Regions from separate parts of the Massilia sp. 01N410 genome, predicted to be linked through region 3. Evidence: predicted binding sites of a transcription regulator. Region 3 holds the regulator's gene; each other region holds the start of a gene.

Region 1 (5,037 bases), on a different contig from region 3:
GCGTGATCCTGCCGCCCGGCGCGGTGTACTTGGCGGCGTTGTTGAGGATGTTCGAGATCACCTGCACCAGACGGGTGCGGTCACCGATCACATGGGCGCTGCGGCCGGACAGCTGCAGCGTGAGCGAGTGGCGGCGCGCGTCGATCAGCGGCCGCACCTGCTCCACCGCGGCGGACACGATCACGTTCAGGTCGAGCTCTTCCTTCTCGAGCGTGACCAGGCCGCGCGTCACGCGCGAGACGTCCAGCAGGTCGTTCACCAGGTCGGTCATGTGGGACGCCTGGCGCACGATGATCTCGCTGGCGTTGGCGATGTTCCTGCTATCGAGGCTGCCGATCTTCAGCAGCTGGGCCGCGGTCATGATCGGCGCCAGCGGGTTGCGCAGTTCATGGGCCAGCATGGCGAGGAACTGGTCCTTCTGACGGTTCGCCGCGCGCAGCTCGTCCTCGATCTGCTTGCGCGCGGAGACGTCGCTGCCCTCGACGAAGATGCCGGAGACGGCACCGCTGGCGTCGCGGATCGGCTGGTAGACGAAGTCGATGTAGCGCTCTTCCAGCGGGCCGTCCGGCTCGCGCTGCAGGCGTACCGGCAGCGCGTGACCGACAAAGGGTTCGCCGGTGGAATAGACCCGGTCGAGCAGTTCGAAAAAGCCCTGCCCCACCACTTCCGGCAGCGCCTCGCGCGCGGCCTTGCCGACGATCTGGCGATGGCCGATCAGCTGCAGGTAGGACTGGTTGGTCAGCTCGAACACGTGTTCGGGACCGCGCAGCACGGCAATGATGCCGGGCGCCTGTTCGAACAGGGTGCGGAAGCGCTCGTTTTCTTCGTCGCGGTATTTTTCGGACAGCACCTGGTCTGTGACCTCGACGCAGGCGCAGTGCATGCCGCGGATGATGCCATCCTCGTCGCGCACCGGCGAATACGAAAAGGTGAACCAGGTGGGCTCGTCGTAGCCGTGACGGTTCATGACCAGCAGCAGGCGGTCGACGTAGGTGGCCTCGCCCTTCAGCGCGCGGTCGATCAGGGGCCAGATGTCGTCCCAGATCTCGGCCCAGATGTCGTGGAAGCGCCGGCCCATCGCGCGCGGATGCTTGTCGCCGAGGATCTCGCGATAGGGATCGTTGTACAGGAAGCCCAGCCCCTCGCCCCAGGCGACGAACATCGGGAATCCCGAATTGAGCATCAGCCCGACCAGGGTGCGCAGGGCCTGCGGCCAGGTACGCGGATGACCGAGGGGCGATTCGCTCCAGTCCTGCCTGCGCATCAGCGCCCCGGCTTCGCCGCCGCCGCTCAGGAACATGAGCGAGCCGGCAAGGCTGTCGGCATCGTGCGATGGTTGATCGGGCCGTGGAGCGTGTTGTCGCATGGTCATGGCTGGTCGGATGAAGACCCGAGTTTGCCATAACTTCAAGAGACAAGCCGCACGGCGAGGCAGGGGCTAGGCGGGCGGAAGCGTTTCGGGGAAGGCTGGAGCGGGTGAAGGGAATCGAACCCTCGTCGTAAGCTTGGGAAGCTTCTGCTCTACCATTGAGCTACACCCGCGTTGCCCGCATTCTACGCGGGTTTTAACGTTGTTGAGGCTCTGTTGCACAAATAAGGAAAAGGCGAGTGTGCCTTTCTGTCGACACATTTATCGCATAGAGACCGTAACGGGCGCGCCGAGGCGCGTGAAGCGGTTCAGCACTGCAGCGCGCACTTGCAGCTCGGCGACCTGACGATCGAAGTCCCGCGCCATGATGCGTTCGCCGAGCAGCGTAAAGCAGCGCATTTTGGTTTCGACAAGGCTACGTCAGTGGTAGCCGCTCCACCTCTCCCATATTGCTCGTCCGAGGCCGCGGCGTTGCTCGCAGAATCTCGTTTTGCGCCTCGGCACCCTGACGATTCGTCTTCCAGGGTTTAGCATTCTTCCTGGTCGGGATGACTGCCTGGGCCTGGCGTAGAGCGATGGCTTCATGACGGGCCTTGGTGTCGTAAGCCCCATCACCGCTGACGGCAGAGATCTGCTCGTCGAGAGGAATCTGGCTCAATAGATCCGGCAGCACAGGCGCATCGCCAATACCGTTGTCGGTCACTTCCATGGCCCGGATTTCGAGTGTGGCGGCATCGATGCCAAGGTACACCTTGCGCCGTTGCCGTCGATATTCAAAACCATGCTTCTTTGTCTTCCATTCGCCTTCGCCCAGCATCTTGATGCCCGTGCAGATGCAAGCCTGTCGTGGTGGGTGCAACTTCAACGGTTACCTGCAGCGGCCTTTGACGCCGGCTTACCGCGCTGTAGTCCGGCACAGGTCAGTCCAGCCCAGCCCTGCCAGATGCAAAAGGCTCTCGGCCATTCCATGGCCTGGCGCAAGGGTAAGTTGAACAAACACTTGATGCTCAGACAGAATTGAATGGCCTGGTCACTGAAGGTCGGACTGCGTCCACGCTTGTCACTTGCCTGGCCGTGCCAGTTCATCGTTGGGTCGAGCCAGATGAGCAGTGAGCCGCGCGACTTGAGCGCCGCGTTGTATGCCTTCCAGTTCGTCGTTCGGTATTTCTGGGGAGGGGGTTTCATGCACAAAGGCTACCTGAGCTGCAGACGACATGCCGTCCGGCTGGATTTATGCAACAGAGCCTCATGGGCATTTACACAACGCCGGCACCTTGCTCGGTGTCGGCGCTTGTACGTTCAAAGAAGATCACATCTCACACTGATCTTTTACGCGATAAGGCCCCAACCAGAGACAGGCCTAGAACGATTAAAACTCCAGTGCCGGGTTCTGGGACGCTCACAATCGGGGCCGCGCCTGCAGGGAGGTCAATGATCGCTGTGATTGCACTGAGGGCGTCATTAAATCCTGCATCCAAAGTTATATGGAGGGAATTGGGCCCTAATGTTAAGAAGGGCGTAATATCAAAACTAACTATATCGAACAAGTTACCGTTGCCAATGGATGGCCCCGGTAGGCTGGCGCCTTGAAAGAGACCACCGCTCGCCAAGGCTACTCCGTTGATCCGCAAGGTACCATCGTCGTTCGGCCCGAAATTCTGACCATCAGATACGAACAATCTCAGGAAAGCCGAGCCTCCGGTATAGTTGATACCTGCAAGGTTGATGTCCCAACCCGCAGTATCGTAGGCGGAGGCGAAATTCGAATCATTACCGTCGAAAACCACCACGTCCCTATTATTTGCTGAGTTACCATCATTGAACAACACCAGCGTTGCAGCACCGTTAACCTCAACTCCAGGCTTATTAAAGTTGGTAAGATTATAAGCACCATTGGCGTTGATAACGCTTGTGGTGTTTGCTCGATATGCTTGGCTGTTAGCGAAACCCCAGAAGTTATTATCGGAAAACCCTATGTTCGTTCCGGTAACTCCATTTCCATTCACGTTGACATTTGCATTTGCATTTGGGTCCATGGAATTTGTTGGGCCATGCCAGTAGAGCAGGGAGTTTGTGACCGTGCCGGTCACGCCGCTCACATTGATCGTTCCGGTACCAGTACCTCGCAAACCACCTGTGCCAGCGGTGGTCAGATCGGTATTAAAAAACGTCGTGTAAGGCGTTAGGGCCCCAGCGTGAGCGGGAGAAATGAGTATAGAACAAAAGCTTAGAAGGCCCAGAAATGCCTGCGTCGATCTCATTTTCATGACATTAACCTTTTCGTTAAATGATTTTATTAACAAGGGACTGCGAACACTGGATAGCATAAACCGTGCCAACAGGATTCACCCGTTATAAATCAGCGACTTAGAATTTTGTTCTATAATATTTTTCATTGTCCTTGTAAATTTTCTCGACAGTCTTCGTTCCAGTTACTCGTATCACATATCCCAATCTCTCAAGTCCATCGTTAAAATGATACTGCTTCGGCTTAACGTTGGGAGTGCCTTATCACAGCACCAGCCTATGAGAACTGATCGGATAATATGACATCTCTTCATTCATCGAATAAAATCAAATCCTGCGCCAGTCAATAAAACCCATAAAAATCAATCACTTAAGTTTGCATTAAATTAATATTGCAATAATTCATGAAAAAAATTTAAAATATAGACTTTTATTTTTAGATTTCAATTTAAAAATATTTATTTACTGATGGAATTTCTATTGAAATGCAGGCAGCTTGACCAAGCCCGAAGCCGCTGTCCCGACCTGACCTAAGATGCCCAGTACAGGCGACTGCGCAAGCCGCTAGAAACGTTCCGCATGAGCTAGCATTTTTATATTCATTGGAATCCGCAAACCGGCCCGATATATTGGAAGCGCGGCGCGCACGCCCTGGCGCCCAGCGCTTATTTCACTCGAGGAACAACTGATGGCTCACTTCGACATTGGCGCGATCGTGCGCGACCTGCACGACGCCCGCCAGCAATGGCGCCAGGCCCACCGTCCCGCCGGCGAGGTGCGCGGCATCGAATTTCCTTCGCGCGATGCGCTGGCGGACATCGTCGGCCAGCTCAAGGGCGTGCTGTTTCCCATGCGCCTGGGGCCGCCCGGCCTGCGCCGGGAAAGCGAAGACTTCCACGTCGCCCACGCCCTCGATTCCGCCCTGCACGCCCTGCTGCGCCAGGTCCAGATCGAGCTGCACTACAGCGCCGCGCTGGAGCAGCGCACCGACGGCGACATCGCCAGCCAGGCCATCGACGCCACCCGCGCCTTCGGCGCCGCCCTGCCGCAGGTCCGCATGGAAATCGACAGCGACGTGCTGGCCGCCTACCAGGGAGACCCGGCCGCGCGCAGCGTCGACGAAGTGCTGCTGTGCTATCCCGGCGTGCTGGCGATGATCCACTACCGCCTGGCACACCGCCTGTACGAACTCGGGCTGCCGCTGCTGGCGCGCATCATCTCGGAACTGGCGCATGCCGCCACCGGCATCGACATCCACCCGGGCGCGAAGATCGGTACCGGTTTCTTCATCGACCACGGCACCGGCGTCGTGATCGGCGAGACCGCCGTGATCGGCCAGCGCGTGCGCCTGTACCAGGCCGTCACCCTGGGCGCCAAGCGCTTCCCGACGAATGCCGACGGCAGCCTGCAGAAGGGCCTGC
Region 2 (5,037 bases), on a different contig from region 3:
TCCGGAGGAGCCGGGCGTCAACTGGAACGACTACGTCGAGCTGGACACCGTCTACGACTTCGTCCCCTTCGACATGCTGAGGAATGCACCCGAGTCGGCGCGCGTCGGCAAGGACGGGCTGACCGACTACGGCAAGCGCCACGTGCGCGGACTCGAGGCGACGTTGTTCACCGAGACCGTGCGCGATGCCAGCCGCATCGACTACCTCGTCATGCCGCGCCTGCTGGCGGTGGCGGAACGGGCCTGGGCGCCCGATCCGGCCTGGGCTGGCGAGCAGGATGCGGCGAAGGCGGCCGCGCTGCATCGCCGCGCCTGGTCCGGCTTCGTGAATGCGCTGGGCCAGCGCGTGCTGCCGCGCCTCGACCTCGAACAGACCGGCGTGGCCTACCGCATCGCGCCGCCCGGCCTGATGGTGGATGGCGAGCAGGTGCTGGTGAATCATGCGCTGCCCGGGATCACGCTGCGTTATACGACTGACGGCAGCGATCCGACGTCCGCCAGCCGGCCTGTCACGGGACCGATCACGGAGCGCGGCACGATCAAGGCGGCGGCCTTCGACCGTAACGGCAGGCGAGGGCTGGTGGCGAGCGTCGAGCGCCGCTAGTGCCGGCCGCTTTCAGCGCGGCCGCATGCGCCGCTGCCCCTGGCGCCGCCGCTCGTCGCGCGGCGCCGGCTGCATCGCATAGGACGGCATGGCGCCGTTGCCGTCGATACCGAACTCGATCACGCGGCGCAGCGAGCGCAGCGTGACCGGCTTGGCCAGCACCGCGATGCGGCCCGCATGGTAGTGGGGCACATGGCTTTCGTCGTCGAGCAGCAGGACCACCGGCGCGCGCGGCGCCAGCCGGGTGATCTCGCCGATGAAGGAACGGCGGTCGTCCGCGTTGGAGGTGGTGTAGGTCAGGATCAGGTCGAAGCGCACCGTCTGGGCCGTGTTCAGGGCCGCGCGCGGACTGTCCGTGGTCGCGACGATATAGCCGAGCGATTTCAGCAGCGTGGCAATCTCGCCGCAAGCCAGCGGGTCATGTTCTACGAGCAGTGCGCATTTCATCGTCTATCCTCCTGATAGGTGGATGACGACGCCTCACGCTAGTTCAAGCGCAAAGTTGTAACAATTTTTCTCATCCATTCCTGAGGGGCGTGCCGCGGCGGCGGCGCGCCAGCCAGGCGGCCAGGCCGCCGATCGCCAGGCTGGCCAGCCCGGCCGGTTCCGGCAAGGCCTCGGTTTGCGGCTGGGCGACTACCTGGGCGGCCTTGCGCAGGACGCCGCGCTCGCCCGCGCAGGAGGGATAGGCTTCGCCGCAGCCGTCCGGCTGGTCGCTGTGCGCCCACAGCATGGTGAACACGCCGTCGTCGCCCTGCATGGTGAAATCCGAGAAGCCGTCGTTGGCCATGATGCTGCCTTTCATCCGGCCGTCCGCCAGGAATTGCAGCGTCATCGACAAGCGCTGCAGGCCGGGCAGGGTTTCATCGCGATAGCGGTAGTCGATGCGGTTCCAGTGCTGCTGGCCGTCGTCGCCGGCATACCAGTAGTGCAGCGCCAGCAGGCTGTCCTGCTGTTCTTCGCAGATCTCCGCCATGCATTGGTTCTCGACGTTCAGCGAGAGTGTGCCCTGGGCGACGGCGGTGTCGGTGAATTCGAGTTCGAGATGCAGGCCGGCCGGCGTCGCATCCGTGTGTGCCACCTGCTGCCAGGTGTAGAGGACATTCGCCGAAGCGGCTTGGGTGACGAGGGCGGTGGCGGCCAGGCAGAGAATCTTGCGGAACATATGTGTCTCCAGAAATGATTCCATTTAACAAGCAAGGATTGCGCCTGCGCATCCACGTCCTTGATTTGAAAAAGAATTTAACAATGCAGGGTGCATACCCGTCACAAATATGTAAAACGGGTCGACAGTGCGCTACCGTACATATGGCCATGCAGCATTTCGCGCCGTATTTTCGGCATTTCGTCGCATCGGCCTGTCGGCTGTACGTACTGGACGGCATGATGCGGGCTCGATCAACAGCTCATCGCTAACAACAAAAACCATGTCACGCCAGAACACCCAACACCTCGTCCGCCTGCTCCTCGCATCGCCCGTCATCTTCGGCATGTTCAGCGCCTACGCCGCAGGCCAGGCCACCACGGCCAAGCCTGCGGACAAAGCGGCCCCGGTGCAGCAGGTCGAGGTCAAGGGCCAGGCCGCCGCCTACGACGCCCGCCGCGACGATACCGCCACCAAGATCGTCGTCAACCAGGAAGAGATCCTGCGCCACGGCGACACCACCCTCGGCGAAGTGCTGAAGCGCTTGCCTGGAATTACCGTGGGCGGCGTGCAGGGCCGCGGCGGCGACGTCCGCATGCGCGGCCTGGGCAACGGCTACACGCAGATCCTGCTGAACGGCGAGCCGGCGCCGCCGGGCTTCTCGCTGGACCAGGTGTCGCCGGAGATGGTCGAGCGCATCGAGATCATGCGCGCCGCCACCGCCGAGTACAGCACCCAGGCGATCGCCGGCGGCATCAACATCGTCCTCAAGCGCCAGGTCCAGACCGCGCAGCGCGAACTGAAGACCGGCGTGCAGGCGGAGAACGGTGCCTACGGCGCGGTCTCGACCTTCCAGCTGTCGGACAAGAGCGGCAAGATGTCGTATGCGATGAGCGGCAACGTGCTGTACGGCCGCCAGGACCGTCCTTCGCACATCGTCACCGAAGGCTATGACGCGGCGGGGCGCGAAGTCCTGCATCGCGTCGCCTGGGACGGCAACCGCGGCCGCCTGCTGGCGATCGGCCTGTCGCCGCGGATCAACTGGAATCTCGGCGCCGGCGAAGTGATCACCTCGCAGAACTTCATCAACATCGCCCGTTCGCGCGGCGATGCGCCCGAGACCGTGGTGACTTCGCTGGGCGCGCCGCCGCGCTACGTGGCCACCGCCACCGATGCCGAGAACAAGATGGAAATGCTGCGCAGCGACCTGTCGTGGACCAGGCGCCTGCTTGACGGTGCCAGGATCGACGCCAAGTTCGGCGTCAACTACGCGCACCGCGACAGCGGCGTGGGACAGTTGCAGTACTACCCGAACGATGTGCTGGCGCTCGACCGCGACATCGACAGCGACTTCACCGACAAGGGCTGGAGCAGCACCGGCAAGTATTCGCGTCCGGTCGGACAGGGCCATGCGATCGCGGTCGGCTGGGACGGCGCCTACAGCCTGCGCAACGAAACCCGCCTGCAACACGAGACCACCACGGTCGGCGCGCCGATCGTCAACCGCGACGAGAGCTTCGACGCCACCGTGCGCCGGCTGGCCTTGTTCGCCCAGGACGAGTGGAACGTGACCCAGCAATGGTCGGTGTACTTCGGCCTGCGCTGGGAAGGCATCCAGATCAAGAGCGAAGGCAACAGCTACGCCGCGATCGACAACCGTTCGAGCGTCTTCAGCCCGCTGTTCCAGACCCTGTACAAGATCCCGGGCTCGAAGAACGACCAGATCCGCGCCGGCATCACGCGCACCTACAAGGCGCCCAACGTTGCCAGCCTGGTGCCGCGCCGCGGCATCGCCTCGAACAACAGCCCGACCACGCCGGACACGATGGGCAACCCGCAGCTCAAGCCGGAACTGGCCTGGGGCCTGGACCTGGCCTACGAACACTACCTGCCGGGCGGCGGACTGCTCTCGGCCAGCACCTATGTGCGCCACATCGACGAGATCACCCACTCGCGCGTGTTCTTCATCGACGGCCTGTGGGTGTCGATGCCGGTCAACGACGGCGCCGCCAACACCCGCGGCATCGAACTCGAAGCCAAGCTGCCGCTGCGCCAGATGTTCCCGGGCTGGCCGGCGCTGGACCTGCGCGCCAACGTCACGCGCAGCTGGTCCAGCCTGTCGATGGTGCCGGGTCCGAACAACCGCCTGGATCAGCAGACGCCCCTCTCCGGCACCTTCGGCTTCGACTATAAATTCGACGGCCTGCCGGCCACCTTCGGCGGCAGCCTGAGCTTCCAGAACGGCGGCCCGGTGCGCATCTCGCAGAACCAGTACGCCTATGCCGGCGTGAAGCGCTCGCTGGACCTGTACGGCGTGTGGAAGTTCACGCCCAAGACCCAGGTGCGGATGTCGCTGGCGAATACCCTGCGCCAGGATAACGTCGGCGCCGCCACCTATGTGAGCGCGGACGGCAGCCGCCTGACCGATACGACGATCACGCCGACGATGCTGCAGGTGCGGGCGATGCTCGAGACAAAGTTCTGAATTGGCGGCGGTAGGCCGCCGGGGAGGTCTGCAGCGCGCTCCGGAAATGCTGGCGCAGCGAGAGGGCGGAACCGAAACCCGCGCGCTGCGCCACCAGCTCGACCGGAGCATCGCTGCCCTCCAGCAGGCTGCGCGCGTGGGCCAGGCGCTGCTCAAGCAGCCACTGCTTGAAGGACATGCCGGTGGCCTGGCGGAAGTGGCGCGTGAAGTTACGCCGGCTCATGGCGGCGCGCCCGGCCAGCGCGTCGAGGTCGTGCTGGGCGTCCAGGTGGCGGCTGACCCAGTCGAGTACCCGCGACAACCTGCCGTCGCTGGGCGACACCGGCAGCGGCCGTTCGATGAACTGGGCCTGGCCGCCCTGGCGGTGCGGCGCCACCACCAGCCGGCGCGCCACCGCATTCGCCGCCTCGGCCCCGCACAGGCGGCGCAGCAGGTGCAGGCAGCAGTCGATCCCGGCCGCCACCCCGGCCGAGCTCAGGACCTCGTCCTCGTCGACGTACAGCACTTCCGGATCCACCTTCACCTTCGGATAAAGGCGCGCCAGCGCGTCCGCGGCGGCCCAGTGCGTGGCCGCGGTGCGCCCATCCAGCAGGCCCGCCTCGGCCACCGGGAAGGCGCCCAGGCAGAGCGCCACCACGCAGGCGCCGCGCGCGTGCGCCCGGCGCAGCGCGTCCAGCAAGGCCGCCGGCGCGGGCCGGCAGTCGTCGTGCCAGGCAGGCATGACGACGATGTCGGCTTCGTCCAGCCCATCGAGTCCGTGGCTGGGCCGGATGCCGAAGCCGGCGCTGGTGTCCAGGGTGTCTC
Region 3 (5,037 bases):
CGGCGGACGCGGCACCATCATCATCGCGCCGCGCCGTACCGCGCCGGCGGCGGCTCCCGCGACCACGCCGGCGGCGCCGGCAGGGAAGCAGTAAATGAAGGCCGTCCTTGCCGCTGCCGCGCTGTTGCTGGCGCCGCTGGCGCAGGCGGAGCGGGCGGATGCGCTCAAGCCGCTGAAGGTGGTCGGGGGCAACGGGACCCTGGACCAGGTCACGCAAACCGTGGTCCTGACCGGCGGCGTGACCGCCACCCGCGGCACCATGCTGCTGAAGGCCGAGCGTGCCGAGATCAAGGAAGCGCCGGACGGTTACAAGACCATCGTCCTGGTCGCGGCGCCCGGCAAGCCGGCGTCGTTCCGCCAGAAGCGCGACAGCGGCCCCGAGCAGTGGGACGAAGGCCAGGCCGAGCGCATCGAGTACGACGAGCGCACCGAGGTCGTCAAGTTCAGTTCGAACGCCGCCATCAGGCAGCTGGAAGGCAGCAACGTGATGCGTGAAATGGGCGGCGAATTCATCGCCTACGATGCGCGCAAGGAAGTCCTGCTGAACCTGAACGACCCGAGCGGCGTCGACAGGCCCGGCAAGGCCCGCGCCAGTTTTACTTTTTATCCGCGCCGCACTGCGTCGGCCGGGCAACCGGAAGCAGGAAAGCAATGATGGATGTACACGCAGACGCCGCCGCCATCGCGAGCGGCGGCAGCACCCTGGTGGCCAAGGGGCTGCAGAAAAGCTACGGCAAGCGCCTGGTGGTGCGCGACGTTTCGCTGCAGGTCGCCTGCGGCGAGGTGGTGGGCCTGCTCGGCCCGAACGGCGCCGGCAAGACGACCTCGTTCTACATGATCGTGGGCCTGGTGCCGGCCGACGCCGGCGCCATTGTCATCAACGGCACCGACATCACCAGCCTGCCGATCCACCGGCGCGCCATGCTGGGCCTGTCCTACCTGCCGCAGGAAGCCTCGGTGTTCCGCAAGCTGACGGTGGAGGAGAACATCCGCGCCGTGCTGGAACTGCAGCGCGAGGACGGCAAGCCGCTGGGCAAGAACCGCATCGAGGAGCGCCTCAACGAGCTGCTGGCCGAGCTGCAGATCGAGAAGCTGCGCGAGAACCCGGCGCTGTCGCTGTCGGGCGGCGAACGGCGCCGCGTGGAGATTGCGCGCGCCCTCGCCACCAACCCGCGCTTCGTGCTGCTGGACGAGCCGTTTGCCGGCGTCGATCCGATCGCGGTGATCGAGATCCAGCGCATCGTGCGCTTCCTGAAGGAGCGCGGCATCGGCGTCCTGATAACCGACCACAACGTGCGCGAGACGCTCGGCATCTGCGACCGTGCCTACATCATCAACCAGGGCGCGGTGCTGGCGTCGGGACGCCCGGACGACATCATCGCCAATGAATCGGTTCGCCGCGTCTACCTGGGTGAACATTTCCGGATGTAGTCATGAAACAGACGCTGCAACTCAAGACCTCACAGCACCTTGCGCTGACACCGCAACTCCAGCAGTCGATCCGGCTGCTGCAGCTGTCCACTCTCGAGCTGCACCAGGAGATTGAACAGGTCCTCAGCGACAACCCGCTGCTCGAACGCCTCGACGATCCGCTCGACCACTCGGTGCGCCTGCTGGCCGACGGCGCGATCAACAACGGCGCGTCGACCTCCACCACGCCCGACTCGCCGCCCTCGTCCAGCCAGGGCGAGGAGGGCAATGGCGGCGGTGGCGCCGAAGCCGAAGGCGGCGACAGCGACAACGGCGATGCCGGCGGCGCCGAGCACGACATGGACTGGGGCGATTCTGGCCGTTCCGGCAGCGGCAGCGGCGGCGAGGAAGAGGACGGCCGCCCGCAGCTGGAAGCCAGCCCGGTCTCGCTGCGCGAACACTTGATGGAGCAGGTACGCCTGACCTGCATGTCGCCGCGCGATTGCGCGCTGGTCGAGATCGTCGTCGACACCCTCGACGACAACGGCTACCTCGAAGAAACCCTGGACGAGCTGCATGCGCGCCTCCCGGCCGAACTCGAAGTGGAATTCGAGGAGTTGCGCACCGCGCTGGCGCTGGTGCAAAGCATGGACCCGCCCGGCGTGGGCGCGCGCAGCGCCGCCGAATGCCTGGCGCTGCAGATCCGCCGCATGCCGGGCGTGCCGCTGGTCACGCGGCGCATGGCGCTGACCATCGTCGAACGCTACCTGACCTGGTTCGCGCAGCGCGAATTCAACAAGCTCAAGAAAGCCCTCGACTGCGACGACGAAGACCTGCGCGAAGCCCAGGCCGTGATCCGCCATTGCAATCCGCATCCGGGCGCGGCCTTCGCTTCCGACGTTTCCGACTTCGTGGTGCCGGACGTAATCGTGCGCCGCGCGAAGGACGGCTGGAGCGTGCAGCTGAATCCCGAGGTGATGCCGCGCCTGCGCGTGAACAGCCTGTATGCCACCTTGATGAAGCAGGGAAAATCGGAATCCCAGCTGGCGGCGCAGTTGCAGGAAGCAAAATGGCTCATCAAAAACATGCGCCAGCGCTTCGATACTATCCTTCGGGTAGCTCAAGCAATCGTGGAGCGCCAGCGGAACTTTTTCTCCCATGGCGCCGTTGCCATGCGGCCCCTTGTTTTACGTGAGATAGCTGATACACTAGGTCTACACGAGAGCACAATTTCTCGTGTCACAACTCAGAAATACATGCTGACGCCGCACGGCATGTTCGAGTTGAAGTACTTTTTCGGGAGTCACGTCGCGACCGAGGCAGGAGGAGAAGCCTCCTCGACCGCGATCCGGGCTCTCATCGTACAACTCACAGGAGCAGAAGACCCCAAAAACCCTTTATCCGACAGCAAGATCGCGGAGATGCTAGGGGAACAGGGAATGGTTATCGCACGCCGCACGGTAGCGAAATACCGCGAGGCGCTGAAGATCCCTCCCGTCAGCCTCCGTAAATCTCTGTAGCAAGCTCTTTCAGCAAGCTCTTGCAGCAAGCTTCTTGCAACAACGCTGCCCTGGTGCGTGGTATGCGCGTACGACAGGCAGCGCATCATCAAAGGAGTGTGTATGAATCTCACTATCAGCGGACATCATCTCGATGTAACCCCGGCAATCCGTGAATACGTACAGAACAAGCTCGAACGCATCACCCGCCATTTCGATCAAGTGATCGACTCCCACGTCATCCTCTGCATTGACAATCTCACCGAGAAAGAAAAACGCCAGAAGGCCGAGATCAACTTGCGCCTCGCCGGCAAGATCGTTCACGTCGCCAGCGCCGCGCACGACTTGTACGCCGCGATCGACATGCTGATGGACCGGCTCGACCGGCAGGTGCAGAAGTACAAGCAGATGCTGCAGGATCACAGTAGTACACCGCTCAAGCGCATACCCAACGATGGAGGAGAAGCTGCCGCTACAGCGTGATCCTTCCGCTGGCGCAGCACAAGCAAGGAAGGGCGCATCTGGCGCCCTTTTCGTTTTCCGGGCCGCGCTACAATGCCGTTTTCCATTTCAATAAATAAAAGAACATGAGCGAATACGTGCAGACCCGCGTTGCCAGCGGCACCGGCATCATTACCCTCGACCGTCCCAAGGCCCTGAACTCGCTGTCGCTGGAGATGGTGCGCGCACTGACGGAGACCCTGCTGGCCTGGCGCGACGATTCGAACGTCGACGCCGTCGTTATCAAGAGCAGCAGCGAGAAAGCCCTGTGCGCAGGCGGCGACATCCGCTTCTTCCACCAGGCCGGGCGCGCTACGCCCACTGGAGGCAGTGCCCTGCTGGAAGACTTCTTTACCGAAGAATACGCGCTGAACCACCTGATCCACTTCTATCCGAAACCCTATATCTCGTTGATGGACGGCGTGGTCATGGGCGGCGGCATGGGTATCGCCCAGGGCGGGCCCGAGACCGGCCTGCGCATCGTGACCGAACGCACGAAGATGGCCATGCCCGAGGTGAACATCGGCCTGTTCCCGGACGTCGGCGGCAGCCACTTCCTGTCGCATGCGCCGGGCGCGCTCGGCATGCATCTGGGACTGACGGGGCTGACCATCGGCGCCGCCGATGCGCTCTACGTCGGCCTGGCCGACGTGTTCGTGCCGGGCGCCGAACTGCCGGCACTGCATGCGCTGATCGCTGCGACGCCGGGCAAGCAGCTGGCCGATGCGATCCGCGCCTTCGCCGCGCCGTTCGCGCAGCAGGCCGGCGCCAGCGAACTCGAAGCGCAACGCGCGCTGGTCGACAGGCACTTTGGCGCCGACTCGGTACAGGCCGTGATGGTCTCGCTGGAGGGCGATGACACCCCATTCGCGCAGAAGGCCCTGGCCGCGATGCGCCAGCGCTCGCCGCTGATGATGTGCGTGACGCGCGAGATGCTGGTGCGCGGCGCCACGATGGACGTGGCCGCCTGCCTGCGCATGGAGCGCTCGCTGGTGCGCCGCAACTTCGAACACGGCGAAGTGCTGGAAGGCGTGCGCGCGCTGGTGATCGACAAGGACAATGCGCCGAAGTGGAACCCGCCCGCGCTGGATGCCGTCACGCCGGAGATGGTGGCGCGCTTCTTCGAGCCGGTGTGGCCGGCGCATGCGCATCCGTTGCGCCACCTGGCATAAGCGGCGCCCGCTCCGCCGCCCCGGCATCCGCCGGGTTTTTTTTCGCCTGCCGATAATGCGTTGCAGCATAAGCACGAATTTATGCGATGATTTCATCAGGCAATGAAATAATGGCATAGCCAAGCACAACAATAGAGGAGTCCAATTTGTCGTTTCTGATCGTCCTGGCCGCACTGGCCTTCCTGATGGTGGCCGCCTACCGCGGCTATAGCGTCATCCTGTTCGCACCGATCGCCGCCCTCGGCGCGGTCCTGTTCACCGACCCGTCCGCCGTGGCGCCGGTCTTTTCCGGCATCTTCATGGAAAAGATGGTCGGCTTCGTCAAGCTCTACTTCCCGGTCTTCATGCTGGGCGCCGTGTTCGGCAAGGTCATCGAGATGTCCGGTTTCTCGAAATCCATCGTGCAGGCGGCGATCCGCTACATCGGCCGCTCGCGCGCGAACGCCGTGATCGTC

What was found. Region 3 encodes sigma-54, which starts transcription at its own class of promoters, with help from an activator protein. Its sites were predicted from a motif close to TGGCANGNAANCTGCTTT; they were not measured.
Region 1: AC1DOP_RS13015 (PEP-CTERM sorting domain-containing protein) is a predicted target of sigma-54. The motif match lies at 3,690-3,707, and genes of this name have one in related genera.
Region 2: AC1DOP_RS03085 (PEP-CTERM sorting domain-containing protein) is a predicted target of sigma-54. The motif match lies at 1,852-1,869, and genes of this name have one in related genera.

The regions. Positions count from the first base shown of each region.
Region 1 covers NZ_JBFTRV010000008.1:62,439-67,475, forward strand. The annotation lists gene AC1DOP_RS13000 (hybrid sensor histidine kinase/response regulator) at 1-1,372, opposite strand, end outside; tRNA gene AC1DOP_RS13005 (tRNA-Gly) at 1,469-1,542, opposite strand; partial or broken gene AC1DOP_RS13010 (IS5 family transposase) at 1,631-2,554, opposite strand; gene AC1DOP_RS13015 (PEP-CTERM sorting domain-containing protein) at 2,686-3,636, opposite strand; gene epsC (serine O-acetyltransferase EpsC) at 4,305-5,037, shown strand, end outside.
Region 2 covers NZ_JBFTRV010000002.1:98,026-103,062, reverse strand. The annotation lists gene AC1DOP_RS03095 (family 20 glycosylhydrolase) at 1-604, shown strand, start outside; gene AC1DOP_RS03090 (DNA-binding transcriptional response regulator) at 617-1,051, opposite strand; gene AC1DOP_RS03085 (PEP-CTERM sorting domain-containing protein) at 1,122-1,769, opposite strand; gene AC1DOP_RS03080 (TonB-dependent receptor plug domain-containing protein) at 2,032-4,233, shown strand; gene AC1DOP_RS03075 (GlxA family transcriptional regulator) at 4,184-5,037, opposite strand, start outside.
Region 3 covers NZ_JBFTRV010000010.1:70,867-75,903, reverse strand. The annotation lists gene lptA (lipopolysaccharide transport periplasmic protein LptA) at 1-94, shown strand, start outside; gene lptA (lipopolysaccharide transport periplasmic protein LptA) at 95-655, shown strand; gene lptB (LPS export ABC transporter ATP-binding protein) at 655-1,431, shown strand; gene AC1DOP_RS15060 (RNA polymerase factor sigma-54) at 1,434-2,930, shown strand; gene hpf (ribosome hibernation-promoting factor, HPF/YfiA family) at 3,033-3,392, shown strand; gene AC1DOP_RS15050 (enoyl-CoA hydratase/isomerase family protein) at 3,497-4,582, shown strand; gene AC1DOP_RS15045 (GntP family permease) at 4,729-5,037, shown strand, end outside.